Regions from separate parts of the Streptomyces sp. AM 4-1-1 genome, predicted to be linked through region 3. Evidence: riboswitches for the same ligand, from Rfam matches in the RefSeq annotation. Region 3 holds a riboswitch; each other region holds the start of a gene.
What was found. A riboswitch is a leader RNA that binds a small molecule or an ion and turns the genes downstream of it on or off. The one in region 3 is predicted to bind thiamine pyrophosphate.
Positions count from the first base shown of each region.

Region 1: another riboswitch for thiamine pyrophosphate. It lies ahead of PZB75_RS23960 (thiamine ABC transporter substrate-binding protein); the one in region 3 lies ahead of thiC (phosphomethylpyrimidine synthase ThiC).
Region 2: another riboswitch for thiamine pyrophosphate. It lies ahead of thiO (glycine oxidase ThiO); the one in region 3 lies ahead of thiC (phosphomethylpyrimidine synthase ThiC).

Region 1 covers NZ_CP119145.1:5,621,227-5,627,170, reverse strand. Annotated here, with positions in the region: gene PZB75_RS23975 (hypothetical protein) at 1-353, shown strand, start outside; gene PZB75_RS23970 (ABC transporter ATP-binding protein) at 393-1,460, opposite strand; gene PZB75_RS23965 (iron ABC transporter permease) at 1,463-3,079, opposite strand; gene PZB75_RS23960 (thiamine ABC transporter substrate-binding protein) at 3,172-4,275, opposite strand; TPP riboswitch at 4,347-4,450, opposite strand; gene rlmN (23S rRNA (adenine(2503)-C(2))-methyltransferase RlmN) at 4,490-5,596, opposite strand; gene PZB75_RS23950 (nucleotidyltransferase domain-containing protein) at 5,756-5,944, shown strand, end outside.
Region 2 covers NZ_CP119145.1:1,442,644-1,448,587, reverse strand. Annotated here, with positions in the region: gene pknB (Stk1 family PASTA domain-containing Ser/Thr kinase) at 1-1,654, opposite strand, end outside; gene PZB75_RS05990 (thiazole synthase) at 1,861-2,670, opposite strand; gene thiS (sulfur carrier protein ThiS) at 2,673-2,879, opposite strand; gene thiO (glycine oxidase ThiO) at 2,876-4,156, opposite strand; TPP riboswitch at 4,154-4,266, opposite strand; gene PZB75_RS05975 (hypothetical protein) at 4,318-4,659, shown strand; gene PZB75_RS05970 (FAD-dependent oxidoreductase) at 4,688-5,944, shown strand, end outside.
Region 3 covers NZ_CP119145.1:3,475,009-3,480,952, forward strand. Annotated here, with positions in the region: gene PZB75_RS14855 (metallophosphoesterase) at 1-755, shown strand, start outside; gene PZB75_RS14860 (hypothetical protein) at 939-1,787, shown strand; gene thiC (phosphomethylpyrimidine synthase ThiC) at 2,140-3,933, opposite strand; TPP riboswitch at 3,926-4,059, opposite strand; gene PZB75_RS14870 (YibE/F family protein) at 4,131-5,585, shown strand; gene PZB75_RS14875 (SsgA family sporulation/cell division regulator) at 5,773-5,944, opposite strand, start outside.

The sequences.
Region 1 (5,944 bases), 2.1 Mb from region 3:
GGATGCTGATGAGTGAGGCGCACCGGATCGGACGGCCCCTCGGCGTACTGTGCGCGGTGCTGTCCGGGATCGTCGCGGCGGCCTCACTGTCCGGCGCCGGGCAGCGGGTCTTCGGGCCGCTGACCGTGCTCGGCGCGGTACTCGTCGTCGGCTGCACCACCGCGACGCTGCTGACCTCGGCGCTGGAGACGAGGCAGACCCGCGCCCGCACGACGGACACCCTGCTGCGGCTCGGTGCGCCGGCCGCGTCGCTACGGGGTGCGACGGCCCTGCGCACCGGCGCCCTGCTGGCCTTGTTCGCCCCACTGACCTGGGCGATCGCCGCCCTGGCCGCGCTGCCGCTGAGCGCCTGAGCACCTGTCCGCCTGAGCGCCTGAGCGCCTGAGCGCCGGCTAACGAGCGGTCGGCGCGGACGGCCCGGCCGCCTGTCCCAGGGGTACGGGGCCGGGCAGCACCACCGACTCCGCCGCGTCGAACGTGACCCCCACGGCGGCCCCCTCGTCCGGTGTGTCCCGCAGCGCGCACTCGGCCTCCAGGACCGGCCCTTCGTCGGGGCTCAGCCGTACGGTGACGTGGTTGCCCCGGAAGGTGCGCGCGCCGACCACGCAGCGCAGACCGTCCGCCGGGTCGCCGATCCGCACCCCCGCGGGACGGATCAGCAGATCGCACGTCCCCTGCCGGGACCCGCCCGGCACCGGCACCTTCCCCCAGGCCGTGTCGGCCACCGTGCCCGTCACCGTCGCGGGCAGGACGTTGTCGAAGCCGAGGAACCTCGCCACGAAGGCGGACGCGGGGCGCTGCCAGACCTCCAGCGGCGTACCGGCCTGGGCGATCCCGCCGTCCCGCATCACCACGACCCGGTCGGCGAGCGCGAACGCCTCGCCCTGGTCATGGGTGACGGCGAGCACCGTCGTACCCAGCCGGCCGAACAGCAGGCGCAGTTCGACCACCAGGCGTTCGCGCAGACTGCGGTCGAGCTGGCCGAGCGGTTCGTCCAGCATCAGCAGCTTCGGCCGGGGCGCCAGCGCGCGGGCCAGCGCGACGCGCTGCTGCTCGCCGCCGGACAGTGCGGCGACCGCCCGGCGTCCGGCGCCCGGCAGCCCCACCAGATCGAGGAGTTCGCCTACCCTGCGGGCCTGCTCCCCGCGCCCCGCGCCTCGCATCCGCAGCCCGAACGCGACATTGGCGCCGACATCGCGGTGCGGGAACAGCTGGTGGTCCTGGAACATCAGGCCGAGGCCGCGGCGGTGCACCGGTACCCCCGACTGGTCCGCCCCGTCGAGCAGCACCCGGCCGCCGTCCAGCGGCTGGAGCCCGGCGACGCACCGCAACAGGGTCGACTTGCCGCTGCCGCTGGGGCCGAGCACGCACACGATCTCGTGCTCGGCGACCTTCAGATCGACGGCATCCAGCGCGGTCCTGCCGCCGAAGCGGACAGTGGCCGATTCGAGTGTCAGCATTCTCAGAACTCCCCGGATCGGTCGGTGCGGATACGTTCGAGCAGCAGCAGCGAGACCGCGCACACCAGCATGAGTACGGTGCTCAGGGCCATCGCCTGCCCGTAGTTGAGCTCACCGGGCCGGCCCAGCAGTCGCGCCACGGCGACGGGCAGGGTCGGATTGTCCGGGCGTGCGATGAACACCGTCGCCCCGAACTCCCCCAGCGACACGGCGAACGCGAAGCCCGCCGCGACCAGCACCGCCCGCCGCACCAGCGGCAGATCGACCTCCCGCCAGGCCCGCAGCGGCGACGCGCCGAGCACGGCGGCGGCCTCCCGCAGCCGGCCGTCCACCGCCCGCAGGACGGGCAGCATGGTCCGTACGACGAAGGGCACGCCCACCAGCGCCTGGGCCAGCGGCACCAGGACCCACGAGGTCCGCAGATCGAGCGGCGGCTTGTCCAGGGTGATCAGGAACCCGAATCCGACGGTGACGGCGGACACCCCGAGCGGCAGCATCAGCAGCGCGTCGAAACCGCGCACCAGCCGTCCCGCGCGCCGGGTCAGCGCAGCCGCCGCCAGCCCGCCGACGACCAGCGCGATGACGGTGGCGACCAGTGCGTACCGCAGGGAGTTCCAGATCGCCTCGATCGGCGCCACCAGGAACACACCGCCGGCGGCGTCGACCGACCCGAGGGCGCGGTAGAAGTCGAAGCCGTGGCCGCCGCCGGGCACGGCCAGTGACCGCTCCACGAGCACCCCGAGCGGCAGCAGGAGCAGCACCACGACGGTCAGCAGCACCCCGCCGAACAGCGTCCACTGTCCGGCGCCGCGCGGGCGGCGCGCGGTCTGCGCCGGATCGACCAGCTTCAGCGCCGTCTCCCTGCGGCGCACGGTCCTGGCGTGCACGGCGAGGATCGCGCCGACCGCGGCGAACTGGACCAGCGTCAGCACGGCGGCCGTCGGCAGGTCGAGGAACTGGGCGGTCTGCCGGTAGATCTCCACCTCCAGGGTGGAGAAGGCCGGGCCGCCGAGGATCTGCACGACACCGAAGGAGGTGAAGGTGAAGAGGAAGACCATCAGCGCGGCGGCGGCCACGGCGGGCGCGAGGGCCGGCAGGGTGACCCGCCGCCAGGCCGCGAACCGCCCGGCGCCCAGGACCCGGGCGGCCTCCTCCTGGCGCGGGTCGAGCTGCGACCACAGTCCGCCGACGGTCCGCACGACCACCGCGTAGTTGAAGAAGACATGGGCGAGGAGGATCGCCCACACGGTGGTGTCGAGGCGTACCCCCCACATCTCGTCGAGGAGGCCGCCCCGCCCGAGGAGCGCCAGGAACGCCGTGCCGACGACCACGGTCGGCAGCACGAACGGCACGGTGACGACCGCGCGCAGCAGTTGCTTGCCGGGGAAGTCGAGGCGGGCGAAGACGTACGCGCCGGGCAGCGCGATCAGCAGGGTGAGCGCCGTCGAGGCGAGCGCCTGCCAGCCGGTGAACCAGAGGACGTCGAGGATGTCCGGCCGGGCCAGCACCTCGCCGAACCGGCCGAACTGCCAGACACCGCCGGTCTTCAGTCCCCGGCCGACGATCGCGACGACGGGGTAGGCGAAGAACAGCGCGAAGAAGGCGAACGGCACGGCCATCAGGGCGAGCCGTGTCACCGCGTCCCGGCGTGCCCGGCCGCCGGGGCGCCCCGCCTCCCCGCGCGCGCCCACCCCGCGGCCGGGGGGCTTCGTTACTTCACGACGAGCGAGGACCACGACTGGACCCACTGCTCACGGTTCTTGGAGATCTTCTCCGGGTCGACCGTGGCCGGCTTGTCGACCTTCGCGCCGAACCTGGTGAAGAGTTCCGGCAGCTTCGCGTCCTTGACCACGGGGTTCACGAACATGGTGAGCGGCATGTCGTCCTGGAACTTCTCGCTGATCAGGAAGTCCAGCAGGGCCTTGCCGCCCTCCTCGTTCTTCGCCCCGGTCAGCAGACCCGCGAACTCCGTCTGCCGGAAGCAGGTGCCGGTGGCGACGCCGGTCGGCGCCTCGGCCGGCTGCGGCTTCGCGTACAGCACCTCGACGGGCGGGCTGGAGGCGTACGACACGACGAGCGGGCGGTCGGCCTTGGCCTTGCGGCCGCCCGCGGAGCCGGAGAACTCCTCGTTGTACGCCTGCTCCCAGCCGTCGACGACCTTGACCCCGTTGCTCCTGAGCTTCTTCCAGTAGTCCTCGTGGCCCCCGTCGCCGTAGGCGGCGACCGTGCCGAGGAGGAAGCCTAGACCGGGCGACGAGGTCGCCGGGTTCTCGGTGACGAGCAGGTTCTTGTACGCGGGCTTCACCAGGTCGGCGAAGCTCTGCGGCGGGGCGAGCTTCTTGTCCGCGAAGTACTTCTTGTCGTAGTTGACACAGATGTCGCCGGTGTCGACGGGCGTGACCCGGTGCTTGTCCCCGTCGAGCCGGGCGTCGGGCGAGACCCGGTCGAGGCCCTTCGCCTCGTACGGGGTGAACAGCCCGTTGTCGAGGGCGCGTGAGAGCAGGGTGTTGTCGACGCCGAAGAACACGTCGCCGCGCGGGGAGCCCTTGGTCAGGATCTCCTGGTTGAGGGCGGCTCCGGCGTCACCGCTCTTCAGTACCTTGACGGTGTAGCCGGTCTCCTCGGTGAACGCCTTCAGCACGGCGGGGGAGGCGGCGAACGAGTCGTGGCTGACCAGGGTGACCGTCTTCGACCCGGTCCCCTTCGACGCGCCGCTCCCGGCGCCGGAGTCGTCTGAACCGCCGCAGCCGGCCAGCGCCGTGACGCCGAGGGCCGCGGCGAGCGAGATCGCGGCGGTCTTCGTGGTGGTGTGCATTCATTCCTCCTGGGGGTGACCAGGAAGAGACGCGGCCCTGCCCGCTCCGGAGAGCGGGCAGGGCGCAACAGCTCGAGTAACGACCGAACTTCCTACCCGGAATGACCCGGGCGAGGTTCAGAGGGTCTGCGGCGTGCCGCACTCTCAGCGCTGTGGCGCTCCCCTGTCGGAATATGAAGTTGGTTCGGCCCAGGCTACACGTGCCTTTTCGGCCTCAGCGCTCGGCCGCCGCCAGCTGCCCGCAGGCCCCGTCGATCTCCTGACCACGGGTGTCCCGGACGGTCACCGGCACCCCGTGGGCGGCGATCGCCTCGACGAACGCCTTCTCGTCCTCGGGCCGGGAGGCCGTCCACTTCGAACCGGGCGTCGGGTTCAGCGGAATGAGGTTGACGTGCACCCGCTTGCCCTTGAGGAGCCGGCCCAGCAGGTCACCGCGCCACGCCTGGTCGTTGATGTCACGGATCAGCGCGTACTCGACGGAGATCCGGCGGCCGGACTTCTCCGCGTACTCCCACGCGGCGTCCAGCACCTCGCGCACCTTCCACCGGGTGTTCACCGGTACGAGCGTGTCGCGCAGCTCGTCGTCGGGGGCGTGCAGCGAGACGGCCAGACGGCACTTGAAGCCCTCGTCGGCGAACCGCAGCATCGCCGGGACCAGTCCGACCGTGGAGACGGTGACGCCCCGCTGCGAGATCCCGAGCCCGTCGGGCTCCGGGTCCGTCAGCCGCCGGATCGCGCCGACCACCCGCTTGTAGTTGGCGAGCGGTTCGCCCATGCCCATGAACACGATGTTGGACAGCCGCGCCGGACCGCCGGGGACCTCACCGTCGCGCAGCGCCCGCATGCCGTCCACGATCTGGTGCACGATCTCGGCGGTCGACAGGTTACGGTCCAGGCCCGCCTGCCCGGTCGCGCAGAACGGGCAGTTCATCCCGCAGCCGGCCTGTGACGAGACGCACATGGTGACGCGTTCGGGGTAGCGCATCAGGACGGACTCGACGAGCGTCCCGTCGTGCAGCTTCCACAGCGTCTTACGGGTGGTGTCGTCGTCGCAGCTGATGTGCCGTACGACGGACATCAGGTCCGGGAACATCGCGTCGGCGAGCTTGTCCCGCGATCCGGCCGGGATGTTGGTCCACTCGGACGGGTCGTGCGCGTACCGCGCGAAGTAGTGCTGCGACAGCTGCTGGGCGCGGAACGGCTTCTCACCGATCGCGGCGACGGCCTCCTTGCGCTCGGCAGGCGTGAGGTCGGCGAGGTGCCGCGGCGGCTGCTTGGCCCCGCGGGGCGCGACGAAAGTGAGTTCTCCGGGCTTAGGCATGGTTCCTCCAGTGTCGCAGACACGCCGCGTGCCGAAGGTCGCCGTCGGTCCGGGCGGCTCCGGTGCTCCCGTGCGGGAGCGGCCGGTGGGATCGGCCGCGACCGGAGCGAACAGGAAAATGGTCCGCGGTCCGGTGTCCGCCCGCCTACCCTCACGTCCATGCGCTTCGACGACGAACACTCCTTCCTCGTTCACGTCACGGACCGGCTCGCCGGCCTGCCGGGGGTGCGGGCCGTGGCGTTGGGGGGCTCGCGGGCCGCCGGCACGCATCGGGCCGACAGCGACTGGGACTTCGCCGTCTACTACCGGGGGACCTTCTCCCCCGACGCCCTGCGCGCCCTCGGCTGG
Region 2 (5,944 bases), 2.0 Mb from region 3:
TGTCGCCGTTCTCCTCGGCGGAGTCGATCCGGTCCGGCGCGATCCGGACCTTGAGGCCCAGCTCGGTCAGCTCGGCGGTGGCGTCCTCGGCCGACCGGCCGGTGACGTCCGGGACGTCGATCGGACTGCCCTTGCTGACGACCAGCGCGACCGCCGAGTCGGGGTGCCGCTCGGCGCCCCCGGCGGGGTCGGTGCGGATCACCTCGCCCCGGGCGGCGCTCTCGCTGAACTCCGTGGTCACCATGCCGGGCGCCAGCCCTCGCTTCGTCAGCGCCCGCCGGGCGTCGGCGAGCGTGCTGCCCCGCACATCGGGCACCGCCACGATCTCGGGGCCGCGCGAGACGACGAGCGACACCGAGCCGTTGCCCCGGATTCGTTCGCCGGCCTTCGGGTCGCTGCTGATGACCGTGCCGCGCTCGACGGTGTCGCTGTAGGCGCGGTCGACCCGGCCGAGATCGAGACCGGTGTCGGAGAGGCGCTTCCCGGCGGCCTTCTCGCTCTGCCCGAGGAGGGCGGGCACCCGGGTGAACTGTCCGGAGTTGATGTACCAGATCCCGCCTCCGACGCCCAGGACCAGCAGCACCGCCACCACGGCGGCGAGCACACCCCGCCTCGGCGTGCCGCCGAACGGCGTCCACCGCTCGCTCCGGGCGGGCGGCGGGGACAGCGGTGGAGGGGTCTCCAGACGGCTGGTGCGGTCGGAGACGTCCGCCCCGGACGCGAGCGCCCGGGGAATCACACTCGTACGGTCGTCGGCCCCGTCACGCTCCTCGGCGAGCGCCTGCGGGGGCACGGCGTCCAGCTCCTCCTCGGTGAGCGCGGCGCGCGCCTCCAGCACGAGGGCGAGCAGCGCGACCGCGTCGTGCGGGCGGACCTCGGGATCACGGGCCGCGGCCACCGCCACCAGGTCGTCCAGCTCGGCCGCGAGCCCGGGGACTGCGGCGGACGGGGCGGGCACGTCCTCGTTGAGGTGCTGGTAGATCACCTGGGCCGGGGTGCCACCGGTGTGCGGCTTGGCGCCCGTCAGCATCTCGTGCAGGACCACACCGCAGGCGTACACATCGGCACGGGTGTCGGCCGTGCCGTGCTCGATCTGCTCGGGGGCGAGGTACGAGACGGTGCCCAGCACCGAGCCCGTGGTGGCGGTGACGGAACCCACCGCCCGTACGAGACCGAAGTCGGCGACCTTCACCCGGCCGTCGTCCCCTATCAGGACGTTCTCCGGCTTCATGTCGCGGTGCACGAACCCCGCCCGGTGGGCCGCCCCCAGCGCGGCGAGGACCGGTTCCAGGATGTCCAGCGCGGCCCGGGGCCGCAGCGCGCCCCGCTCCCGCAGGACGTCACGCAGGGTGCATCCCGAGACGTACTCCATCGCCAGATAGACGTACGCGCCCTGCGCCCCCTGGTCGAAGACGGCGACCACGTTGGGATGCGCCAGCCGGGCCACCGACTTGGCCTCGCGGATGAAGCGCTCGACGAACGAGACGTCGGCCGCGAGCGCCGGGTGCATCACCTTGAGGGCGAGCACCCGGTCGAGACGGGTGTCCAAGGCCCGGTAGACCGTGGCCATCCCGCCGACGGCGATGCGGGCGTCGACGCGGTAGCGGCCGTCGAGCACCTGCCCGACAAGAGGGTCCTGGAGGGTCGTATCCACGCAGGCGAGTCTACGAGCAGCGACGGCCCCGGCCCGCCGCCCGGGGCCGAGCCGGGTCCGTACCGCGGCCGGGCCGTGACAGACGCTCCGCCACCCAGGACCTCCGGCCGCCTCTCGACCGGACGCACCGGACGACGTCCCCCCGGGCGGACACCGCCGGTCACGGCATCACGGCATCAGGGTGCGACGGCCCGGAAGGTCCGGCACTACGGTGCGACGGCCCGGAAGGCCGGGCGCTCCGGGTCCAGGACCGCCACGCCCTCGTCCGGTGACGAGGCCAGCGCGAAGTGGCGGCGCGGGATGCGGCCCGCGCGGTGCGCCAGCCTGCCACCGTCCACCGCGTGCCGCATCGCCGCGGCCATCAGCTCGGGTTCGCGGGCCCGGGTCACCGCCGACGCGAGCATCACCGCCGCGCACCCCAGCTCCATCGCGAGCGCCGCGTCCGACGCCGTCCCGGCGCCCGCGTCGAGGATCACCGGCACCCCGGCCCGCTCGGTGATCAGCTGGAAGTTGTGCGGGTTGCGGATGCCGAGCCCGGAGCCGATGGGGGAGCCCAGCGGCATGATGGCCGCACATCCCACGTCCTCCAGCTTCCGGGCGAGCACCGGATCGTCGCTGGTGTACGGCAGCACCGTGAACCCGTCGTCGACCAGGGTCTCCGCCGCGTCCAGCAGCTCGATCGGATCGGGCAGCAGGGTCCGCTCGTCGGCCACCACCTCCAGCTTCACCCAGTCGGTGCCCAGCGCCTCCCGGGCCAGCCGGGCGGTCAGCACGGCCTCGCCCGCCGTGAAACAGCCCGCGGTGTTCGGCAGGACCCGGATGCCGAGCCGTTCCAGCACCGAGAGCACCGAGCCGGCCACCCCCGGGTCGAGCCGCCGCATCGCGACGGTGGTCAGCTCGGTGCCGGAGGCCACCAGCGAGCGTTCGAGCACATCGAGGCTGGGCACCCCGCCGGTCCCCATGATCAGCCGGGACGAGAAGGTGGCGTCCCCCAGCGCGAACAGATCGTCGGACACGGTCAGCCTCCCTGGACCGCGGTCAGTACCTCGACCCGGTCGCCGTCGGCGAGCGCCGTACGGGCCCACCGGCCGCGCGGGACGACGGACTCGTTGACGGCGGCGGCGATCCCCGAGGGCGCGGCGCTCAGCGTCGCGACCAGGACGTCCAGCGTGGTGCCGGGGGCGATGGCGCGGGGTTCTCCGTTCACGGAGACGGACATGGTCATACGGGCTGCTCCTGGGATACGGGGACGGCCGCGGACGGGAAGCGGCCGGGGGCGAAGGGGCGGGCCACCTCGGGCAGCTCACCGGTGGTCAGGGCCCGCGCCAGGGCGTCGCCCGTGACGGGGGTCAGCAGCACCCCGTTGCGATGGTGCCCGGTGGCGAGCAGCAGGCCCGGCAGGGCGGTGGGGCCCAGCAGCGGGGCGTTGTCGGGGGAGGCGGGGCGCAGACCGGCCCGGGTCTCGGTGAGCGGCAGCTCGGTGATGCCGGGCACCAGTTCGTGCGCGTCGCGCAGCAGCTCGTACACCCCGCCCGCCGTGACCGTGGTGTCCCAGCCCAGCTCCTCACTGGTGGCGCCCACCACGAGTTCGCCGTTCTCCCGGGGCACGAGATAGATGTGGCCGCCGCGCACCACGGCCCGGACGGTCCGGCTGAGGAACGGGGCGTACGCGGGCGGCACGGTCAGCCGCAGCACCTGCCCCTTCACCGGGCGGACCGGGGGCACCACCCCGCCGGGCAGTCCGGCGAGCCGTCCGCTGAGACTGCCCGCCGCGAGCACCACCTGGTCGGCGGTGAGCCGGGCGCCGCCCGCGAGCACGGCGCCGACCGCCCGGTCCCGTACCACCGAGAGCCGTGCCACCCGCTCCCGGTGGAAGCGGACCCCGGCCCGCTCGCACGCCGTCAGCAGCGCGGCGGCCAGCCGCCGGGGATCGACCTGGTGGTCGCCGTCGACGCGCAGGCCCCCGCGCACGCCCGGCGCGAGCATCGGCTCCAGCCGACGGCACTCACGCCCGGTGAGCCAGTCGGAATCCAGTCCGCAGCGGCGCTGGAGCTCGTGCAGCTCCCGCAACTGCGCCCGGTCGTCCGAGTCCAGCGCGACGGCCAGCGTGCCGCAGGCGCGGAAGCCGATGTCCTGGCCGCTCGCCTCCGTCAGCTCGGCCGCGAACGCGGGATAGCGCGCGGCCGAGGCGACGTTGAGGCCGAGCAGCAGTTCCTCCCCGTAGTGGAGTTCGGTGACGGCGGCGAGCATTCCGGCCGCGACCCGCGCGGCCCCGCCGCCCGGTCCTGGATCGGCGACGGCGGTACGCAGCCCGTGCTGCGCGGCCCGCCAGGCGGTGACCAGGCCGATGATCCCGCCCCCGATGACGAGGACGTCGGAACCGGCGGAGGACCACGGGCCCCGCGCGGGGCCCCGCCCGGACCGGTCCTGGCCCGGCCCCCCGGTCTCTTCACCGGGCCCGGGGCCATCCCCGCGAGCACCTGTGGTCTCGGAAGAACGCATGGGCGTCCAGCCCCTCCCTTCGCCGGCATGACCCGGATCAGGTTCGTACGGTCGGAGGCCGCCCAGCCCCCCTCTCAGCCCGGTGCGTCCGGGCTCCCGCGAGTGCCTTACGTTGGCCACCATAAACCTTGGCCCTGACGCGCAGTAAGGGAGCCGCAGCCATGGCCCGCTCGCTCGACGGACTCGTCCTCTCGCCGGTCGCCGACCAGGCCCCCGGCCAGGTCTCCACCCGCACCCGGTTCGCCTACCACGAGGAAGCGGGGCGGATCTGGGCCGAGTACGCGGGCGGTGACGTGGTCCGCGGCCATCTCGTCGGCACCCGTACCGCCGACACCCTGGACTTCCGCTACGTCCAGCTCACCCAGGACGGGGCCACCTCCTCCGGGCACTGCGTCTCCACCGTCGTCGAGCTCGCCGACGGACGGGTGCGGCTGGACGAGCGGTGGGAGTGGGAGTCGCGGGAGGGCGGCGGGACGAGCGTGGTGGAACAGCTCGGTCTCTGACGCCACGTCAGGTGTTTAGGGTGGACGGGTGAGCGAGCAGACCGAACAGCAGACAGAGAGCCGCCGCCGAGTGGTCGTCGTCGGGGCGGGCATGGCGGGCGTCCGGACCGCGGTCGCCCTGCGTGAGCAGGGCTTCACCGGCTCGGTCACCCTCATCGGCGCCGAACCCCACCCGCCGTACGACAGGCCCCCGCTCTCCAAGGCCGTGCTGCTCGGAACCGCCGAGCACTCCGCCTTCGACATCGACTTCGCGGCGCTGGACATCGAACTGCGGCTGGGGCTGGAGGTGACCGGTGTGCGTCCCTCGGCGCACGAGGTGGACACCGCCGCCGGGACCGTCCCGTACGACGTCCTGGTCGTCGCCACCGGGGCCGAACCCGTCACGCTCCCCGGCTCCGGGGACGCCCCCGGCGTCCATCTGCTGCGCACCCTCGACGACGCGACCCGGCTGCGGCCGGTGCTCGACGAGCGGCGCCCGGTCGTGGTCGTCGGCGCGGGCTGGATCGGCGCGGAGTTCACCACGGCGGCCCGCGCGGCGGGCTGCCGGGTCACCGTCGTCGAGGCCGCCGACCGGCCGCTCGCGGGCACCATGCCGGCCGAGGTCGCCGCCCCGATGGCCGCCTGGTACGCGGAGAGCGGCGCGGAACTGCTCACGCTCGCCCGGGTGGCGCGCGTCGAACCGGGCGCGGTCGTCCTCGCCGGGGACGCGTCCGGTGCGGACGGCCGGGTGATCGCGGCCGACGCCGTCGTCGTCGGGATCGGCGCCAGGCCCGCCACCGGCCCGCTCGCCGGGTCCGGCATCCGGCTCGGCCCGGACGGTTCGGTGACCGCCGACAGCGCCCTGCGCGCCTCGGTGGCCGATGTGTACGCCGTCGGGGACTGCGCCTCCTTCCCCTCCGCCCGCTACGGCGAACGCCTGCTGGTCCACCACTGGGACAACGCCCTCCAGGGCCCGAGGACCGTCGCCGCGAACATCATCGGCGCCGAGGCGGGCGAGCCGCCCGTGCCGTACGACCCGGTGCCGTACTTCTGGTCCGAGCAGTTCGGCTGCTTCGTCCAGTACGCGGGCCACCACGCGGCCGCCGACACCCTGCTGTGGCGCGGCGACCCGGCGGACCCCTCCTGGACGGTGTGCTGGCTGCGCGACGGGATGCTGGTCGCGGTCCTCGCGGTCGGCCGCCCGCGCGATCTGGCGCAGGGCCGCAAGCTGGTCGAGGCGGCGGCGCGGGTCGATCCGGTACGGGTCGCCGACCCCTCCGTGCCGCTGAAGTCCACCAGGACCGAC
Region 3 (5,944 bases):
CCGAACAGGGGATCGTCGACGCCGAGGGCAACTGGACCGCGGGAAACACCCGCCTCTGGTTCCTCGGCGACTTCACCGACCGCGGGCCGGACGGCATCGGCGTCATCGATCTGGTGATGCGGCTGTCCGCGGAGGCCGCCGCGGCCGGGGGCTACTGCAAGGCCCTGATGGGCAACCACGAGCTGCTGCTGATCGGCGCCAAACGTTTCGGCGACACCCCGGTCAACTCAGGGGCGGGCACGGCCACCTTCCAGGCCGCCTGGCTGCTCAACGGAGGCCAGAAGACCGACATGGAGCGGCTGCAGGACGTCCACCTCCAGTGGATGTCCCGGCTGGACGCGGTCGTCGAGGAGGACGGGCATCTGCTGATGCACTCCGACACCACGGCGTACCTCGACTACGGCTCCACCATCGAGGACGTCAACGACACCGTCCACGCCATCCTCACGCGCAACGACCCCGACGAGTGCTGGGACCTCTTCCGCAAGCTCACCAAGCGGTTCGCCTTCCGGGACGAGGGCGGCGCGCAGGCCGTCAGGGAACTGATGTCGACGTACGGCGGCCGACGCGTCGTCCACGGTCACAGCCCCATTCCGTATCTGCTGGGGGAGGTCGGCTCGGAGGACGGCGAGGACAGCGCGGGTCCGACGGTGGACGGTCCGCACGTGTACGCGGACGGACTGGCCATCGCCATGGACGGTGGCGTCACCATGGCCGGAAAGCTGCTGGTCGTTCAGCTCCCCCTGCATGACTGAGGCGGTTCGGGGGAAGAGACTTCCCCGTCCGACCGCGCAGGCCGCTGGGCCTATTTCCGGAAACCCCCTGTCAACGCGTGCCGTACGCGCTCTACCATCGGCGTATCAGTAGCAGGCTCTCCTCCGTTTCCGCCCAACTGCCCGGCGCAATGCGGGCATACAGGCCCAACGGAGCATCGGGGGATGCACATGAACAGCGCTCCGCACCTGCTGGCCGAGGACCGCCCCGAATACGAGCGGATCCTCGATGACGCCGTGCGTCATGCTCACGAACGGCCAGATCTGGCCCGAATAGGCGACCGGCTCAACCCGGAACAACTGCGCACCATGGCCCTGAACGCCACGGCGGCGATCACGGCGGCCGCGGCGGCCGAGTACGAGCACTACGTGAAGGTACGCGGCGAACTCCGCGCTCCCGTGGCACCGAGGGCCGACGACTCGATCCTCGACCCCGTCCTCGATCCGGCCGCCGAGCCCGAACCGGAAGAAGGGCCCGGGGTGGGCGCCGGGGTGGGCGCGGTCATCACGGTGCTGACGCCGCTGCTCGCGGGCGCCTCGGCCGCGATCTTCCTCCTCATCGGCTATCTGCTCAAGCTGCTCAGCCCGACTCCGGCGTTCGCCGGAACGATGATCTTCGCGGGCTGGTTCTTCGCGGCGGTCATGGCGGCGGCCATCCTGGTCGCGGCGGGCGGCCTGCTCGTCACCGCCCTCCGCAACGGCGTGACGTCGCTGCCGGCGGCGGACGAGGAGGAGGAGTTCCCGGAGGATGTGGCGCGCGCCAGGGAGGCATGGCGGCACGCGCTGCTGGAGCGGGGCATCCTGCCCTTTCTGCGGGACGCGATGGACGACCCCGGAGCCGGCCTCGCCTCCCGTACCCCACGCCGTTCGCCGAACCGCATACCGAAGGTCGGCTACAGCGGCCCCGACTTCTCCAGTCCGGGCGGCGGCCCGGCGGCCGGACCGCGGCCGAGCTTCACCAGTCCGGACTTCACGAGCCCGGACTTCGGCGGCCCCGACCACCAGCCGGAGTGAGACGGGCGCCCGGTCGGCGGACCCGCCCCACGACCGTGAACCCTACGCACAGCCACGCAACCACCCCACGGCCACTGACCTGCCCACAGCCACAGTCCCGTCCCCGACCGCGACTCCGTACCACGAGACCGGCGCGCGCCCCGATGCGACCGCGCGCCCCGACACGACCGTGTGCCTCCACGCGACTGTGTATCTCGACACGCCATCGCACCCCTGGGCGGCCTCGCACCCCGATCCCGGGACCGGTGCGGGCAGCCGAACATCCTCTCAGCTGACCGCGCCGGTCCGACGAACACACCGGCAGCCCCCTCAACGAACGGCGAGGACAGCGGGGGCGGCGCGGGCGGCGGGCTCAGTCGGCGATCGGCAGGTACACCCGGTTCCCGGCCGCCGCGAACTCCCTGGACTTCTCCGCCATGCCCTCCTCGATCTCCGCCTGTGATCCGCCGTGCTCCCGGCGGATGTCATGGGAGATCTTCATCGAGCAGAACTTCGGCCCGCACATCGAGCAGAAGTGCGCGGTCTTGGCGGGTTCGGCCGGCAGCGTCTCGTCGTGGAACTCCCTTGCCGTGTCCGGGTCGAGCGCCAGATTGAACTGGTCCTCCCAGCGGAACTCGAACCTGGCGTCCGACAGCGCGTCGTCCCAGTCCTGCGCGCCAGGGTGTCCCTTGGCCAGGTCCGCCGCGTGTGCCGCGATCTTGTAGGTGATGACGCCGGTCTTCACGTCGTCCCGGTTGGGCAGGCCCAGGTGTTCCTTGGGAGTGACGTAACAGAGCATCGCCGTCCCCCACCAGGCGATCATCGCCGCGCCGATGCCCGAGGTGATGTGGTCGTACGCCGGGGCGACATCCGTGGTCAGCGGGCCGAGCGTGTAGAACGGCGCCTCCTCACAGATCTCCTGCTGGAGGTCGATGTTCTCCTTGATCTTGTGCATCGGGACGTGCCCCGGCCCCTCGATCATCGTCTGGACACCGAACCGTTTGGCGACGCTGTTGAGCTCACCGAGGGTGCGCAACTCGGCGAACTGTGCCTCGTCGTTGGCGTCCGCGATCGAGCCGGGGCGCAGTCCGTCGCCGAGGGAGTACGTCACGTCGTACGTGGCGAGGATTTCGCACAACTCTTCGAAATTCTCGTAGAGGAAGGACTCCTGATGATGCGCCAGGCACCACGCGGCCATGATCGAACCGCCCCGGGAGACGATGCCGGTCTTGCGTCGAGCGGTCAGCGGTACGTACGGCAGCCGCACCCCCGCGTGCACCGTCATGTAGTCGACGCCCTGTTCGGCCTGCTCGATGACCGTGTCCTTGTAGATCTCCCAGGTCAGCTCCTCCGCCCTGCCGTCGACCTTTTCGAGGGCCTGGTAGAGGGGGACGGTCCCGATGGGCACGGGGGAGTTCCGGAGGACCCACTCACGGGTGGTGTGGATGTTGCGCCCGGTGGAAAGGTCCATGACCGTGTCGGCGCCCCACCGGGTGGCCCAGGTCATCTTGTCCACCTCCTCCTCGATGGAGGACGTGACCGCGGAGTTGCCGATGTTGGCGTTGACCTTCACCAGGAACCGCTTCCCGATGATCATCGGCTCGATCTCCGGGTGGTTGACGTTGGCCGGGAGAACGGCCCGGCCCGCGGCGATCTCCTCGCGTACGACCTCGGGCCCGACGTTCTCCCGGATCGCGACGTACTCCATCTCGGGCGTGATCTCGCCCCTGCGGGCGTACGCGAGCTGGGTCACCGGCTTCCCGTCCCGGCTGCGCCGGGGCTGACGGGGGCGGCCGGGGAAGACCGCGTCGAGGTTGCGCAGCCCGCCTCGCGGCGCGGTGTGCTTCAGCCCGTCGTCCTCGGGCCGCGCGGGCCGGCCCGCGTACTCCTCGGTGTCCCCCCGGGCGATGATCCATTTCTCCCGCAGCGGCGAGAGCCCCCGGCGGACGTCGGTCTCGACGGCGGGATCGGTGTACGGCCCCGAGGTGTCGTACAGGGTCACGTCCTTGCCGTTGGTGAGGTGCACCTGACGGACCGGCACCTGGAGGTCGGGGCGCGAACCCTGGACGTATCCCTTGTGCCAGCCGATGGACTTCCCGGCCTCGTCGCCGGTCGCGCTGGGCGCGTTCGGTTCCGAAGCAGGCGTGCGTGCGTCCGATGTGGTCATGAGACCTACTCCCTACGCCGGCATTACCCGGTAACAGGTTCGGCGGTCGGCGCAGCATGTCCCGTACGGCTGTACGGAGATCAGCGCCCTCTCAGCCCGGTGCTCCGAGCTCCCGCGTGTGCAAAGGTGTCACCACGCTAGCGCCCTACCTGGCGTGCTGAACAGAGGGCCCCTGCCGCACTTGCGATGATCGGCCGGTGACGTCCCCCCATACCTCTTCCGATTCCGTGCCCACCGCTCCCGATTCCACCGCCGGCCGCGCTTCTGTGGCGGGCGCCGGTTCTGATGCCGGTGCGCGCTCAGGTGCCGGTGCCGCTCGTCGTCCGGGCCGCGATCCGGCACCCGAGCCGCACGGTCACGCACACAGCCACGCGCACAGCCATGGCCCGGCCGCTCCGGTGTCCACGCATCTGCGCAGAGTCATCGCGGCCGTGCTGATCCCGTTCGCCGCCGCCGTGGTGGTCGGCCTGGTGGCGCTCTGGCCGGGCGGCGCCCCGGCGCACGAACGCACCGGGGTCGGCTTCGACCGGCAGACCGAACAGGCCCAGGTGGTGGCCGTCGAACGGGTCGCCTGCGAGGACGTGAACGCCGCCCAGGTGCCTCCGACCGGTGACACCTCGACACCTTCTGGGCGCGAGGCGGTCAACGCGGCGTCGGGCCTGTGCAAGAAGGCCACCGTCAAGGTGACGAGCGGCAGGAACAAGGGCCGCACCTTCGTGGAGGTCGTCCAGCCCGACTCACCGCGTCAACTGAGCCAGGGCCAGGGAGTGGTGGTGGCGTACGCGCCCGACGCGCCCCACGATCTCCAGTACTCCGTGACGGACGTGGACCGGGCGCTCCCGATGGCGCTGCTGGCCGGGGTGTTCGCGCTCGCCGTCGTCGTCGTGGGCAGGCTGCGCGGGGTGATGGCGCTGGTCGCGCTCGCGGTGTCGTTCGCCGTGCTGACCCTGTTCATTCTCCCGGCGATCCTTCAGGGGTCGAACCCCCTGGTCGTCGCGGTCGTCGGGGCCGGAGCCATCATGCTGATCGCCCTCTACATGTGCCACGGGGTGACGGCCCGCACATCCGTCGCCGTGCTCGGCACACTGATCTCCCTGCTGTTGATCGGACTGCTCGGTTCCCTCTTCATCGGCTGGGCGCATCTGAGCGGCAACACCGACGACAACACCGGACTCATCCACGGCCTGTACCCGGGCATCGACATGAGTGGGCTGCTGCTGGCCGGGGTCATCATCGGCTCGCTGGGCGTGCTGGACGACGTGACGGTCACTCAGACGTCGGCGGTCTGGGAGCTGCATCAGGCGAATCCGGCGATGGGCGCGCGGAAGCTCTACCGGGCGGCGATCAGGATCGGCCGCGACCACATCGCCTCGGTCGTCAATACGCTCGTGCTCGCCTATGCGGGCGCCGCGCTTCCACTGCTGTTGTTGTTCTCGATCGCTGAGAGCGGTGTGGGGACAGTGGCCAACAGCGAGTTGGTGGCGGAGGAGATCGTACGGACGCTGGTCGGCTCGATCGGTCTGGTCGCCTCGGTGCCGGTGACGACCGTTCTCGCGGCGCTGGTGGTCTCCGCGGACCGTACAGGGCTCGGCGCGGAAGCAGGAGCTTCGGCACCCGCACGGACCGGAAGAGGCCGACGTCGCAAACCGTGACCGTGTACACCACCGGGGACTGCCGCAGCGGCCGTTGTGCGCGATGCCACGAACGGCGGAACGACGGACGGAAAGGCAGCGCGGGCCGCACAGGTCGGGTCTGCGGGCGGACGCTACGGACGGCGGTGCGGACGGCGGCGGAGAGCTGGCCCAGGCCGACGGAACTACGAGCTAAGGACGGCGGCGCTCAGCCGGCGTTCTGCTCTTCGGCGAGGATGCGCCCCAGTGCATCTTCCAGACTCCCCTCGAAGTCACCCAACGTGTGCTCCTGACCGAGCGGCACCAACTTGTCCGTGCGGTCGAGAAATGCCACAAGAGGAGCGGTCCCGGCCCGGAAGAGCGCACGGTCCGCACCGACC